Linked DNA regions of Reyranella humidisoli. The protein of the gene in region 1 interacts with the protein of each later gene in a pairwise test. Links are inferred from orthologs where the notes say so. Each region holds a gene or a part of one and is shown on either strand. Other genes may lie near its edges.

The links. Proteins that work in one complex are often made in the same cells at the same time.
Region 2: the proteins of KQ910_RS23225 (region 1) and mrdA interact in binary tests that used the Escherichia coli proteins (3 or more experiments, as listed by UniProt). The link is inferred for Reyranella humidisoli from one-to-one orthologs.

Annotation. Positions count from the first base shown.
Region 1 is NZ_JAHOPB010000002.1:996,702-1,004,412, reverse strand. Bases 1,717-4,747 are described here. They hold KQ910_RS23225 (penicillin-binding protein 1A), read right to left. Parts: upstream 4,444-4,747; coding sequence 1,990-4,443; downstream 1,717-1,989. Other genes in these bases: KQ910_RS23220 (N-acetylmuramoyl-L-alanine amidase family protein), read right to left, coding at 4,499-4,747. Also shown: KQ910_RS23240 (NtaA/DmoA family FMN-dependent monooxygenase), read right to left, coding at 1-567; KQ910_RS23235 (hypothetical protein), read right to left, coding at 623-832; more of KQ910_RS23220, read right to left, coding at 4,748-5,332; KQ910_RS23215 (Rne/Rng family ribonuclease), read left to right, coding at 5,812-7,711. UniProt on the Escherichia coli protein: Cell wall formation. Synthesis of cross-linked peptidoglycan from the lipid intermediates.
Region 2 is NZ_JAHOPB010000001.1:2,137,666-2,145,345, forward strand. Bases 2,958-5,957 are described here. They hold mrdA (penicillin-binding protein 2), read left to right. Parts: upstream 2,958-3,509; coding sequence 3,510-5,405; downstream 5,406-5,957. Other genes in these bases: KQ910_RS10430 (hypothetical protein), read left to right, coding at 2,958-3,513; rodA (rod shape-determining protein RodA), read left to right, coding at 5,402-5,957. Outside these bases: KQ910_RS10410 (acyl-CoA dehydrogenase family protein), read left to right, coding at 1-267; KQ910_RS10415 (hypothetical protein), read left to right, coding at 427-765; KQ910_RS10420 (rod shape-determining protein), read left to right, coding at 958-1,998; rod shape-determining protein MreC, read left to right, coding at 2,040-2,939; more of KQ910_RS10430, read left to right, coding at 2,941-2,957; more of rodA, read left to right, coding at 5,958-6,556; KQ910_RS10450 (cation-translocating P-type ATPase), read left to right, coding at 7,006-7,680. UniProt on the Escherichia coli protein: Catalyzes cross-linking of the peptidoglycan cell wall. Responsible for the determination of the rod shape of the cell. Is probably required for lateral peptidoglycan synthesis and maintenance of the correct diameter during lateral and centripetal growth.

The DNA of each region.
Region 1 (7,711 bases):
GAAGATGCCCGTCTCCCGGTCGGCAACGACCGCGTCGGCATCCCAGGACGACCAGAGCTTCGTCACGAGGTCCACGAATTCGTCGGCCATCTCGTAGCGCAGATCGTGCTCGAGATGAGCATCGAGACCGAAGTTCTGCGCGGCCCGCTCGGCGGTCGAAGTTACGAAATTACAGCCGACCCGCCCCTTCGACATGAGGTCGAGCGTCGCGATCAGGCGCGCGAGCAGATAGGGCGGATAGAAGCTCGTGGAGATGGTGGGAACGATCCCGAGATGCTTCGTCGCTTGCGCGATCAGCGGGACGAGCGGCAGCGGATCGTTCTTCGGCGCGCGCAGGGCTCGTTCGAGATAAAAATCCATCGAGCCGCCGTAGTTGTCGGGGACGAACAGCGAGTCCTCGAGCAGCAGGCAGTCGAAGCAGGCGCGCTCCAGCGCCCCGGCCAGTTCGATGTGAAGATCGGGCTGCGCCCACTCGCGCGCATCGACACCCGACCAGGGCTGGTTCCAGCCGTGAACGCCGAAACTGTTGCCGAGGAACCAGCCGAGATGGAATTGCCGTACAGCCAAGTTGTGCCTCTCCGCCATTGACCCCGGCGGAGATGCAATCGACGGACCAGCTTGATCAGGACGCTTCGGGCTTTACCGTCATGTCGATGGTGCGCGCCTTGTGCGCGTAGAGGTCGATCTTCGCCCACATGCGCGCCAAGGCGACCTCGTCGGCCTCCTTCTCGGTGTCGAAGGGACCGTGCCAGGCGATCGTGTCCCGCACCGGCTTGTTCCAGTTGGCGCGGCGATCCTCGATCTCATACTCGGCTTCGAACACGAACCACATGGCAGCCCACTCCTTACGCGGCTTCCTTGTCCTTGCCCTCGCCCACGCGGGCGGCAAGCGAGGCGGCCATGAATTCGTCGAGGTCGCCGTCCAGCACCTTCTGCGGGTCCGAGCGCTCCACGTTGGTGCGCAGGTCCTTCACCATCTGGTAGGGCTGCAACACATAGGAGCGGATCTGGTGACCCCAGCCGATGTCGGTCTTGCTGGCCTCGGCCTCGAGACGCTCGGCCTCGCGCTTCTGCAGTTCGACCTCGTAGAGGCGCGCCTTCAGCATCTGGATCGCCTTGGCGCGATTCTGGTGCTGCGAGCGCTCCTGCTGCACGGCGACGGCAATGCCGGTCGGCAGATGGGTGATGCGCACCGCCGAGTCCGTCTTGTTGACGTGCTGCCCGCCCGCGCCCGAGGCGCGATAGGTATCGACACGCAGGTCCTTGTCGACGAGCTCGATCTCGATGTTGTCGTCGACCTCGGGATAGACCCAGACCGAGGCAAACGAAGTCTGGCGCCGCGCATTGCCGTCGAACGGCGAGATGCGCACCAGCCGGTGCACGCCGCTCTCGGTCTTCAGCCAGCCATAGGCATTGGGCCCCTCGACCTTGTAGGCGCAGGACTTGATGCCGGCCTCTTCACCGGCGCTCTCTTCCAGCCAGCTCACCTTGAAGCCGCGGCGCTCGGCCCAGCGCGTGTACATGCGCGCCAGCATCTCGGCCCAGTCCTGGGCCTCGGTGCCGCCGGCGCCGGCGTTGATCTCGATATAGGCGTTGTTGGCATCGGCCTCGCCCGACAGCAGCGTCTCGAGACGCGCCGCCCTGGTCTCCCCCGTGGCCTCGCGCAGCGCTTTCTCGCACTCGGCGATGGTGGCCTCGTCCTTCTCGGCCTCGGCCATCTCGATCAAACCGACATTGTCGTCGACCGCGGCGCGCAGGCGCTTGATCGCACCGATCGCCGCTTCGAGCTTGGTGCGCTCGCGCATCACCTTCTCGGCTTCCTTCGGGTCATTCCAAAGCGCCGGATCCTCGGCGCGCGCGTTCAGCTCATCGAGACGGACGACCGCACGGTCGTAGTCAAAGACGCCTCCTGAGGAGTTCGAGCGACTCCTCGATCTCGTTCACCATCGCTTGGGCTTCGGCGCGCATCACGAATCCGTTTCAAACTGACTAATAGGTCTCGCCGGTGCCCGAGAGACCCGGACGCCGGGGGCTGCCCGCCTGCTGCGGGCCCTGCGTGGGGTCTATAGCGGAATAAGGGGCCGATCCGTCAAGCGGTGTGACCATGTAGCCCTCCGATCCCGGCTCGGTGTTCGGCTTGAACACTTCGTCGATCGTGCCGCCCTCGTAGCTGAAACGGACCATGCGCAGGCCCGGTGGCACGCGGAACGGCGTCGGCGGCTTGCCCTTGAAGATCTCCTTGGCGATCGCTTCGTAGATCGGCACCGAGTTGCTGCCGCCGGTTTCCTGCGAACCCAGCGTGCGCGGCTCGTCGAAACCGATATAGACGCCGATGGTGATGTCGGGCGTGGAGCCCAGGAACCAGTTGTCGTGCGCGTCGTTCGTCGTGCCGGTCTTGCCCGCAATCGGACGGCCGAGCGCGCCCAAACGGCCGGCCGTGCCGCGGGTCGTCACGCCCTGCATCATGCTGACGACCTGGTAGACGGACGCGGGATCGTGGAACGGCTTGCGCGAATCGATCAGTTCAGGCGCGGCCGGCCTGGCGTTTCCCGCCGTCTCGCCGCAGCCGCGGCAGGTGCGAGGCTCGTGGCGATAGACCGTCTTGCCATTGCGGTCCTGCACGCGATCGACCAGCGACGGCGTGATCTCGAGGGCACCGTTGGCCAGCATCGCGTAGGCCATCGTCATGCGCAGCAGCGTCGTTTCGCCGGCGCCGAGCGCCATCGGCAGGTAGGCACCCATGCCGTCCGTGACACCGAATTCCTTGGCGACGTCGACGACGCGCTTCATGCCGATCTGCTGGGCCATGCGAACCGTCATCAGGTTGCGCGACAGTTCGAGACCGCGACGCACCGTGGTCGGTCCCAGCATGTCGCCGCCGTAGTTCTTCGGCGTCCACAGCGGCTGGCCGTGGCCCGGATCGTAGACGAACGGCGCATCGAGCACGATCGAGCCCGGCGTGAAGCCTGCGTCCATCGCCGCCAGATAGACGAACGGCTTGAAGGCGGAGCCCGGCTGTCGCGCGGCCTGGACGGCGCGGTTGAACTGACTGCGACCATAGGACCAGCCGCCCGACATCGCGAGAACGCGGCCGGTCTGGGTGTCCATCACCACCACGCCGCCCTCGACATTGGGCACCTGGCGCAAGGCGTAGGTCTTCGGCGGATAGGGCTTGGCATTGGCGCCGGCCGGCTTCTCGACCTTCTCCACGACAATGACGTCGCCCACGGCAACGACGTCGCGCGGGCCGCGCGGAGCGGCGCCCACCGTCTGGTTCTGCAGGGTCGGACGCGCCCAGCTCATCTCGGCGAAGGGCACAGTGCCCTCGCCGTCCGGTAGGCCGACGATCTGGATCGACTGCGCATCGACCTTGTTCACGACGGCAAGCTGCCACGTCGGCGGGCCGGCGAGCGGCCGGCGCTGGGCGATGCGGGCGAACTCTTCCTCCCAGACGCTCATGTCGGGAATCTTGGCGTAAGCGCCGCGCCAGCCGTGACGGCGGTCATAGGCGATCAGCCCGTCGCGCAACGCGTTGTCGGCGACGTTCTGGATCGCCGGATCGAGCGTCGTACTGACGGTCAGGCCGCCTTCGTAAAGCCCTTTCTCGCCATAGGCGGCCATCAGATTGCGGCGCACCTCCTCGGCGAAGAAGTCGGCCTGCGCCACTTCGGTGGTGCTGCGGCGGCGATACTGGAGCTTCTCGGCCCTGGCGGCCTGCGCTTCGGCGGCCGTGATGTAGCCGTCCTCCATCATGCGATGAAGCACATAGTCCCGCCGGGCGTAGGCTTCCTTTTCGTTACGCACGATGTTGTAGCGGTTCGGCGCCTTCGGCAGCGCCGCGAGGTAGGCGATTTCCGAGAGCGAGAGCTCATCCAGCGAACGGTCAAAATAGTTGAGCGCCGCCTGCGCTACGCCATAGTTGCCCGAGCCGAGATAGATCTCGTTCAGGTACAGTTCGAGGATGCGTTCCTTGGAGTAGGTCTCCTCGATCCGGAACGCGAGAATGGCCTCGCGGATCTTGCGCGAGAGTGTCGCCTGGTTGGTGAGCAGGAAGTTCTTCGCGACCTGCTGCGTCAGGCCGGACGCGCCCTCGGGGCGTTTGCCCGGGTTGGCGACATTGGCGACCATGGCGCGCACCACGCCGATGAAGTCGATGCCCGGATGGGTAAAGAATCGCTGGTCCTCGGCCGCGACGAAGGCCTCGAGTACGCGCTTGGGCATGGCAGCGACCGGAACGAATACGCGCTTCTCGCGGGCATACTCGGCCAGCAGCTTGCCGTCGGCGGCATAGAGCCGGGTCAGGGTCGCCGGCTGGTAGTCGGCCAGTTGCTTGTGATCGGGCAGCCCGTGACTGAAATGCCAGAAAAGGCCTGCGACGGTCCCGGTACCGACAATGAGGACGGCAGTGGCGAACGCCAGGCTGATCTTTATGAAGTTGAGCACGGTCACTTTCTACGCGGCACCCAAAGGGCCTTCAATGTCGCAGAATGCCTCGCACTTATGCCTTTCTTGTGGCGCCGAAATAGGCGTCCACGGACGCCCGCAGCGCCCGGGCAAGGGCCAACTGGTGCTGACGGACGGTCAGAAGCTTCTCGTCCTGCGAATTGGAGAGATAGCCCAATTCCACCAGCGCGGCCGGAATGTCGGGGGAGGTCAGCACGGCGAAGCCCGCCTGCCTGTGGGTGCGCGGCAACAGCCTTACGCCGTTGCGGGCGAAGGTGGCGACGACCGTGTCCGCAAGACGACGGGAGTCGTTCACAGTCCCCCGCTGGCTCATGGCCACGAGCGTCTGGGCCACATTGTCGGGCTGATCGGACAGCCTCATGCCTGAAACGACCATGCCGGCACGGTTTTCCCGAGCGGCCAATGCAGCCGCTTCGCGGTCCGTCGCCTCCTCCGACAATGTGTACACCGATGCACCCCGCACATCGTTGTCGCTGTGCGCATCCGCATGGAGCGAAAGGAAGAGATCGGCCTTGGCGGCCTGGGCGCGAGCGACACGTTCACGTAGCGCGACATAACTGTCCGTGTTCCGCGACAGCAGGACCCTGTAACGGTTGCCGGCCAGCAGTTCGCGTTGCAGGTCGCGCGCGATCGCCAGAACGACGCTCTTCTCCTGGGTCCCTCGGCCGCCCAGGGCGCCCGGATCGCGGCCGCCATGGCCGGGGTCGAGAAACACCAGTTTAGGCCGGGCCATCGGCACGGTCGGCGTCGGCTTCTTGACCGATTTCTGGCGCTTCGAGGGTGCCGCCAGGGCGCCCCCTGCCCCCATTCCAAGCACACTCACGCCGGCCAGAACGGCGAGCAAATGACGGCGGCGGAAATCGGACATGGCGAACGCCAAGGGTCAAAGAGGGATGAAATTTGTTTGAATATTATTAAACCAATATCAGAAAAGAGACTGTAATTCCAAATATTTTCAATGCCTTAAAAGATCAAATTCATGCGACACAATCTTTTGATTGTAGGCCCGTTCGCAACCCCGTATGTTGCGTTCCGCGAGCAGTCGCCGTCGTTCGTAGCGCGCCTTAGGGTCGCGCTCCGACGGCAGTTTCCGAGCCAGACTGGGCTCGCGCCTTTGCAGAAATGGGGGCGCGGCCGGTCTGCGGAGAGACTGTCAGGCAGGCGGTGGCTATCAGGAAACTCGAGGTTGGCAGGACCCAGTCGTGGTCCGGCGGCGTGAAGCTTCCCCGTCTTGGCCAGAGTTGGCCGTTCGGCGGGTCGATGACGCACCGCTCCCCTCGCACGACGGAGGCGACATGGCCGCCGGTCGCTCGCACCGGTAGGGATCGGACGCCTCGGAGCGAGCCCATGGCAAGGCGTATGCTCATCGATGCAAGTCACCCGGAAGAGACCCGGGTCGTTGTGGTCGATGGAACGAGACTTGAAGAATTCGACTTCGAAACCGCGAGCCGCAAGCCCCTGAAGGGCAACATCTATCTCGCGAAAGTCATCCGCATCGAACCGTCGCTGCAGGCGGCGTTCGTCGAGTATGGCGGCAACCGGCACGGCTTCCTGGCCTTTTCGGAAATCCACCCGGACTATTATCAAATCCCCGTCGCTGACCGCGAACGGCTGATCGCCGAACAGCATCGCCTGCACGCCGAGGCTGAAGAGGACGAGCCGCGCCGGCGCAATCGCGTCGACCGCACCGACATCGAAGAGGCCCGCGAAGCGGCCGCCTCGGAAGCGGTCCCCGCCCCCGACGCCCCGACCGACGCGGTTGCGGGCGAGCCTGGCCCCGAGGCGCCGGGCTTCGAGGCGGCGTCCGCCGAAACGGCCGTTACGGAAACCGTCGCGGTCGAGACGACCACCATCGAACCGGAATCGCAGGCCCAGCCCGCGGAAATTCCCGTCGAGCGCCTCGATGGACCGGTTCACGTCGAGCCTGCCCTCTCCGAAACGGCTGTAGAGACGGCCCCCGTCGAGACAGCGGAAGCCGCCCCGGCCTCCGAACCCGCAGCCGAAGGCGAGACCGTCGCGACCACGGAAGGCACCGATCAGCCCGTCGAAACGGACGGCGCGGTTTCGACCGATCCGGCCGAGGCGCCGCAGCCGGACGTCACGGTCGAGACGCTGGGCGGCGACGAGGTCGTGGAGGAACGCGAGACGCGCGAGCGTCGTCGCCGCAACCCGATCCGCCAGTACAAGATCCAGGAAGTCATCAAGCGCCGGCAGATCCTGCTGGTGCAGGTCGTCAAGGAAGAGCGCGGCAACAAGGGCGCGGCGCTCACCACCTACCTCTCGCTGGCCGGCCGCTACTGCGTGCTGATGCCCAACGCCGGTCGTGGCGGCGGCATCTCGCGCAAGATCTCCAACCCCGCCGACCGCAAGCGGATGAAGGAGATGCTGAGCGACCTCGACGTGCCGCAGGGCATGGGCGTGATCCTGCGCACTGCAGGGCTGGAACGCTCCAACATCGACATCAAGCGCGACTACGAATACCTGTCGCGGCTCTGGGATTCGATCCGCGAGATCACGATGCGCTCGACGGCGCCGGCGCTGATCTACGAGGAAGGCGATCTCATCAAGCGGTCGCTGCGGGACATCTACGACACCGACATCGCGCAGGTGCTCGTCGAGGGCGAGGCGGGCTTCCAGGGTGCCGCGGAGTTCATGCGCCAGCTGGTGCCGCACCAGGCGAACAAGGTCGAGCTCTACAAGGAGCCGATTCCCCTCTTCCACCGCTACCAGGTGGAGAACCAGTTCGACGCCATGCATTCGCCGACGGTGCAGCTCCGCTCCGGCGGCTACATCGTCATCAATCCGACCGAGGCGCTGGTCGCCATCGACGTCAACTCGGGCCGCTCCACCAAGGAGCGGAACATCGAGGAGACGGCGCTGCGCACCAACATCGAGGCGGCCGAGGAGATCGCCCGCCAGGTCCGCCTGCGCGACCTCGCCGGCCTGATCGTGATCGACTTCATCGACATGGAGGAGACGCGTCACCAGCGCCAGGTCGAGCACAAGGTGAAGGACTCGATGCGCACCGATCGCGCGCGCATCCAGATCGGACGCATCTCCGCGTTCGGCCTGCTCGAGATGTCGCGCCAGCGGCTGCGTCCCAGCCTGCTGGAGCACTCGACCGAGGTCTGCCCGCACTGCGCCGGCACCGGCCGCATCCGCTCGCTCGAATCCGCCTCGCTCCATGCGCTGCGCGCGATCGAGGAGGAAGGCGTGCGGCGCCGCGCCAGCGAGATCGCGGTCAGCG
Region 2 (7,680 bases), on another replicon or contig:
CTGCGCACGACGCAGGCGCTGACCTATCGCCTGGCCGACATGCTCGATGCCGGTCTCGATCCGGTCGAGGAGACGGCGATCGCCAAGATCCAGGGCACCGACGGCGAGTTCAAGTGCGCCCATCTCGCCATGGAGATCATGGGCGGTGCCGGCTACACGATGGCGCACGACATCCAGCGCCTGTTCCGCGACGTCCGCGTGGGCTCGATCGGCGGCGGCACCAACGACATCCAGCGCAACACCATCGCCAAGATGATGGGCCTCTGAAGTGCGCAAGATCGGTACAGACCTCACCCTGAGGAGGCGCGTAGCGCCGTCTCGAAGGGTGACTTCAGGAACGAGGTGCGCGTTGCCCACCCTTCGAGACGCGCGCCTGCGGGGCGCTCCTCAGGGTGAGGCTGGTCGTTTGCTTGTGAGCGTGTCTTAGTGCGCAAGATCGGCGACGCGTCATTCTTTCGCATCGTCGATCGCCTGCTCGAACCCGGCACGTCGCGCGCCCTGAAGACGTCGTGGACCGTCGACGGCGTCGCCTGGCAGCGCGAGCGGCACTCTTACGCCGGTGCGAGCCACGGCTTCACCGTCGAGGTGACCACGGGGCGCGCCACCGGCGCCGCGCCCTGGACGATGCTCGTGGTGAAGGAATACTGGCGCTCGGGAACCGGCGAGGAACTGAAGTCTCATCAATGGGCGCATATCGAGACGGGCCGTCGTGCCGATGTCGTGGCCTGGATCGAACGGCAGGAGCGGCGGCTGGCGAACGCCTGACGCACCCGCAGCGCGCAACTTTTCAGTCGCGACGAATCACCAACGAGCACAAACAGTGACCATGGGTGCGGCCGTTTGAATCGCCTTGCGAGCCTTGCCTTGCCGGTCTAAACCCGGTCGCACCTCCGGCGCTGGACCTTGGAATAGCGCCAAAAATTCAAGATTTCGCCGTAATTACAGAGACTTAACTCAATGCTGTCGCGCGTCATCGGGCTATTTTCGGCGGACATGGGCATCGACCTCGGTACGGCCAATACGTTGGTCTACGTGAAGGGTCGGGGCATCGTTCTGAATGAACCGTCCGTCGTGGCCCTCACCACGCAGAGCGGCAAGCGTCAGGTTCTCGCGGTCGGCGAAGAGGCCAAGATGATGCTGGGTCGTACCCCCGGCAACATCCAGGCGATCCGTCCCCTGCGCGACGGCGTCATCGCCGACTTCGAAGTCGCCGAGGCGATGATCAAGCACTTCATCTCGAAGGTGCATAATCGCCGCAGCTTCGCCCATCCCCAGATCGTGGTCTGCGTGCCCTCAGGCTCCACCGCCGTCGAGCGCCGCGCCATCCAGGAATCGGCCGAGAGCGCCGGCGCCCGCAAGGTCTGGCTGATCGAGGAGCCGATGGCCGCCGCGATCGGCGCCGGCCTGCCGGTGACCGAGCCGACCGGCTCGATGGTCGTCGACATCGGCGGCGGGACCACCGAGGTGGCCGTGCTGTCGCTGGGCGGCATCGTCTATCCGCGCTCGGTGCGCGTGGGCGGCGACAAGATGGACGAGGCGATCATCGCCTACATCCGCCGAAACCATAACCTCCTGGTCGGCGAGAGCTCGGCCGAGCGCATCAAGAAGACCATCGCCTCCGCCTGCCCGCCCGACGACGGCGAGGGCCGCACGATGGAGATCAAGGGCCGCGACCTGATGAACGGCGTCCCGAAGGAGCTGGTCATCACCGAGCGGCAGATCGCCGAGAGCCTTCAGGAGCCGGTGAGCGCCATCGTCGAGGCCGTGAAGGTCGCGCTGGAAAACACCGCGCCGGAACTGGCCGCCGACATCGTCGACAAGGGCATCGTGCTCACGGGCGGCGGCGCGCTGCTGGCCAACATGGATACCGTGCTGCGCCAGGCGACCGGCCTGCCGGTCTCCGTGGCCGAGGATCCGCTGCTCTGCGTGGCGCTTGGCACGGGCCATGCTGTCGAGAACATCGTGCGTCTTCGCGGCGTCCTTTCTTCGATGTACTAACAGGCCGCGCCGCCGCCCGCTTGGGTTAGAATGGGCAGGAAATGGCGATTCGGGACGACTTCGAGGTAGTCGCGGGCCAGGTGCGCACGGTGGTGCAGCGCTTCGCCCTCGGCCTGCTCGTGATCGCCGCCTTCGGCATCATGCTGGTCGGCAAGGCCGACACCGTCCTGGTCGAACATGCCCGCGTGCTGGCGCTCGACGTGGCGAGCCCCGTCCTGGAGGCCATCGCCCGGCCGGCCGCCTATGCCAACCGGGCCATCGCCGATCTCCGTGAATTCGCCTCCCTGCGCGACGAGAACGCCCGTCTGCGCGAGGAGAATGCCCGGCTGCTCGCCTGGCAGACCGCCGCGCGGCGCCTCGAGAACGAGAATGAGGGCCTGCGCAGCCTTGCCAGGTTCCGAGAGGGACCCGAGGCTTCGTTCATCACCGCCCGCCTCGTGGGCGACAGCGTCAGCGCCTACATGCGCGGCGCGCTGCTCAATGTCGGCCGCCGGGTCGGCGTGGCGCCGGGGCAGGCGGTCGTTACCGGCGAGGGCCTGGCCGGCCGCATCGCCGAAGTGGGCGAGAACAGCTCGCGTGTCCTGTTCGTGACTGACGTCAATTCCCGCCTGCCTGTTCTGGTCGAGCGCACGCGCGAACGGGCGATCCTGGCCGGCGACAATTCACCCCGGCTTCGCCTCGCCCTGCTGCAAGGCGTCGCGGGCGTTCAGGCCGGCGACCGTATCGTGACCTCCGGCCATGGCGGCAGCTTTCCGGTCGGTATCCCCGTCGGTGAGGTCGTGGAAACCAGCGAAGGCAGCGTCCGCGTTCGGCCGTTCACCGATTTCTCCCGCCTCGAATTCGTGCGCGTCGTCGACTACGGCGTGACCGGCCTCGTCGGGGCCGGCGCCCCGCCGCCGCCGGCCGCGCCGCCGGGCGGCACGGCCGTGCGGTCGCGCTGACATGCGGACCGACGGCACGCTCGCTCTCTTGGACCGCTGGGGCCGCGCCGCGCTTCCCGGCACGGTGCTGCTGTTCTTCGTGCTGCTGACCCTGGCGCCGCTGCGCGCCCCGTATCTTTCGGACGCGCTGCCGCTGCTGCCGGCGCTGGTGGTCTTCCAGTTCAGCCTGGCGACGCCCGAGCGCCTGCCGGGGCCGCTGCTGCTGGTCCTGGGCGTCCTGCTCGACCTGCTGCTGGGAGGACCCGGCGCCCCCGTCGGCGTCAGCGCGCTGGGCTTCGTGCTGATCCGCGCGGCCGTCGTGGCCAACCGCCGCTACCTGGTGGGCGTTCCGTTCCTGTTCCAGTGGATCGGCTTCTGTATCGTCTGCTGGGGCTTCGTGGCGCTGGTCTGGGCCTTCACGACCCTGTGGACCTGGGCGCCCATCGATCCCGTGCCGGCGATGTTGCAGTATGTGGTGGTGATCGTGATCTACCCCCTGCTGGCCCCGCTGCTCGCGCGCGTGCGCGCCCGCGACCCGCTGAACATTCCCGAACTGTCCCGCGGCGGCGCGCGGACGGGCGAGACGGCGCTATGAAGAATTTCCGCAAGGGCGACGGCGAGCGCAGCGGCCTGTTCACGCGCCGCGCGCTGGTGCTGGGCGGCGCACAGGCGGTGCTGCTGACGGCGCTGGCCGGCCGCCTGTACCAGCTGCAGGTCGTCGAGACCGACCGGTTCGCCACGATGGCCGAGGAGAACCGCATCAACATGCGGCTGCTGGCGCCGTCGCGCGGCCAGATCTTCGACCGCAGCGGCGTGCCGCTCGCCGTGAACCGCAACAATTTCCGCGCCATGGCGACGTCGGACCGTGGCCGCGGCGCCGACCTGCTGGTCGAGCGCCTCGACCAGATCTTCAGCCTGGGCGAGGCTGAGAAGGTCCGCCTGCTGCGCGAGCTGCGCCGCAGCCGCAGCGCGCAGCCCATCGTGGTGCGCGAGAATCTCGGCTGGGAAGAGGTGGCGCGGCTCGAGTTCAACGCCCCCGACCTGCCCGGCGTGTTCATCGATCTCGGCCAGTCGCGCGACTATCCCGAGGGCGAGCTGATGAGCCACATCGTGGGCTACACCGGTCGCGTCGCCGATGAGGATCTCGCTGGCCGCGACGATCCGGTGCTGCAGCTCGCGACCATGCGGTTCGGCAAGAAGGGCGTCGAGCGCTCGCTCGAGGACAATCTGCGGGGTCGTGCCGGCGCCGTTCAGGTCGAGGTCAACGCCGTCGGTCGCGTCGTTCGCGAACTCGACCGGACGGAGGGCCAGCCCGGCGCCAACGCGCTGCTGACCATCGACCTCGACATCCAGCGCTTCGCCATGGAGAAGATGAAGGAGCACAAGAGCGGCTCCGTCGTCGTGCTCGACGTCGTCACCGGCGACGTGATCGCCATGGTCTCGACACCCGGCTTCGATCCCTCGACCTTCGCGCGCGGCATTACGCAGACCGAATGGCGCGACCTGCTCGATAATCCCGAGCGGCCCCTCCACAACAAGGCGATCGCCGGCGTCTATCCGCCGGGCTCGACCTACAAGATGGTAACGGCCCTGGCCGCCCTCGAGGCCAAGGTGATCGACCCGTGGACGCGCCTGCCGTGTGCAGGCTTCCTTGAACTCGGCAACATCAAGTTCCATTGCTGGCTGAAGGGCGGCCACGGCTCGACCAACGTCAGCGAAGCCATCGCCATGTCGTGCGACTGTTTCTTCTACGAGGCGGCGCGCCGGGCCGGCATCGACCGGGTGAGCGACATGGCCCAGCGCCTGGGCTTCGGCAAGGTGAGCGAACTCGGCCTGCCGGGCGAGTCCGCCGCCAACCAGCCGACGCGCGCCTGGAAGCAGGAGAAGATGGGCAAGCCGTGGCAGCACGGCGACACGTTCAACCTCGGCATCGGCCAGGGCTACATGACCGCGACGCCGCTGCAGCTCGCCATCATGACGGCGCGCATCGCCAATGGCGGCTACGAGGTCCAGCCCAACCTGCTGCTGGCCAAGGCGACCCCGCGCGAGGAGCTGGTGCCGCCGCCGCCGCGCACCAAGCCGACGGCGCCCTCGCTGCGGCTCAACCCGCAGCATCTGGCGATCGTGCGGCAGGGCATGTCGGACGTGGTGAACAGCAGCCAGGGCACGGCCAACGCGCTGCGCGTCAAGCAACCCGAATTCACCTATGCCGGCAAGACCGGCACCGCGCAGGTCAAGCGCATCACCGAGCGCGAGCGCGAGATGGGCATCACCCAGGCCTCGCTGCCGTGGCATCTGCGCCATCACGCGCTGTTCGTCTGCTATGGCCCGGTCGACAATCCGCGCTATGCCTGCGCCGTGATCGTCGAGCATGGCCAGGCCGGCGGTGCCACCGCGGGTCCGATCGGCCGCGACGTGCTGGTCGAGACCATGAAGCGCGACCCGTCGCGCCGCACCGACCGCTTCAAAAAGATGGCGTCGCGATGAGTCTGGCCGCCATGGGTAGCAGCGCGGCGCTCGACGCGCCGGCGCCGGTCGGCTTCGCCGAGAAGATCTGGCGCATCAACTGGGGCCTCGTGCTGGTGCTGACGGCGATCGCCGGCATCGGCGTGCTGGCGCTCTATTCGGCGGCCGGCGGAAGGTTCGAGCCGTGGGCGGCGCGTCATGCGGTGCGCTACGGCTCGGCCTTCATCCTGATGCTGGTGGTGGCCCTGATCCATCCCAAGGTCTGGCTGTCGCTGGCCTGGCCGATCTACATCGTGTCGGTACTGATGCTGGTGGCGGTCGACGTCATCGGCAAGATCGGCATGGGCGCCCAGCGCTGGCTGGTGATCGGCCCGATGCAGATCCAGCCTTCCGAGATCGCCAAGGTCGCCGTGATACTGGTGATCGCGCGCTACTATCACGGGCTGCGGCGCGAGCAGGCCTCGCAGTTCGTCTACACGATACCGCCGCTCATCATGATCCTCGTGGTGGTCGGTCTCGTCATGGTCCAGCCCGACCTCGGCACCGCGATGATGGTGCTGATGGGCGGCGGGGCGCTCCTGTTCGTGGCGGGGGTGCGGATCTGGATGTTCCTGGCGGCCGGCATCGGCGCGGTGGCCTGCCTGCCGATCGCCTGGTCGCTGATGCACGACTACCAGAAGAAGCGCGTGCTCACCTTCCTCGATCCCGACCGCGACCCGCTGGGCGCCGGCTACCACATCACCCAGTCGAAGATCGCCATCGGCTCGGGCGGCATGTTCGGCAAGGGGTTCCTGAAGGGCACGCAGTCGTCGCTCAACTTCCTGCCCGAGAAGCAGACCGATTTCATCTTCACGACCTTCGTCGAGGAGTGGGGCATGGCCGGCGCGCTCGTGCTGCTCGGCCTGTTTGCTCTCGTGGTGGTCTGGGGCTTCTCCATCGCCTTCCGCAGCCAGCATCATTTCGGCCGCCTGCTGGCGCTGGGCGTCACGGCGATGCTGTTCCTCTACGTGTTCATCAACACCGCGATGGTGATGGGCATGCTGCCCGTCGTCGGCGTCCCGCTGCCGCTGGTCAGCAACGGCGGCACCGCTCTGCTGTCGGTCATGTTCGCCTGCGGACTGCTGATCGGGGTCAACGTCTACCGCGACGCCCAGCTCCCCCGGACCCGATAGACGAACCTGCGAAAAATCCTTCGAACGGGGCTATCGACAAGGCGGAACAGCCTTGGTATAGCCGCCGCCTTCCGGGCAATGACCCTGCTAGGCAGTGGGGGCGCATAGCTCAGTTGGTAGAGCAGCTGACTCTTAATCAGCTTGTCCCAGGTTCGAGCCCTGGTGCGCCCACCAAGCCCGGTCAATGTTTCCAAGCACTTAGACTATCTGCCCCCAAGGAACATCGCGGGTACGGAATTGGACGTCTCAGAACCGCGTCCAACTCGTGGCAATTTGCACGATAGGATCGGCATCAGGGAAGGCTTCCGGCGGCTCTTGATCTGGCGCAATGTCGTTTCGACGGCATTGCGTGATCAAGCGCTCCAGTCCGCTAGGGAGAGCCTCGTGCATGCGATCGGGATGATGACGAGAGCGGTGCCGACGCTCTTTCGCCCGCGCACCGGCCCGTCATGACACCGGCCTCCGCCGGCCTCACGGAGCAGGAGGCCGGGCGGCGCCTCGCGGCCGATGGCCCGAACGAGCTTCCGGCCGCCGGTCCGCGTCGCCTCTGGCAGATTGCCTTGGAGATACTGCGCGAGCCGATGTTCGGCCTGTTGCTGGCGGGCGGGGCGGTCTACGCCGCCCTCGGCGACCTGGTGAGCGGAGTCGTGCTGCTCGCCTTCGCCTCCTTGTCGGTGTCGATCTCGATCGTGCAGGAGATCCGCAGCGAGAAGGTTCTCGACGCCCTGCGCGCGATGACGAGCCCGCGCGCCCTGGTGATCCGGGACGGCCGGTCCCGGCGCATCCCGGGGCGGGAGGTCGTCCGCGGCGATGTCGTGCTGGTGGCGGAAGGAAACCGCATCCCGGCCGATGGCGTGCTGCTGGAAGCGCGCGAGTTGCTGGTCGACGAGTCCATGCTGACGGGCGAATCGGTCGCCGTGGCCAAGCGCGCCCGCGCCTCCGACGCCGAGGGAGCGGGCATGCGGCCCGGGGGAGAGAATATCCCCGCCGTCTTCTCGGGCTCGCTGGTCGTGCGGGGAACCGGCGTCGTGCTCATCCAGGCTACCGGCGCGGCGACGGAGATCGGTCGGATCGGCAAGTCGCTCGCCTCGATCGATGCCGCCACGCCGCGCCTGGCGCTGGAG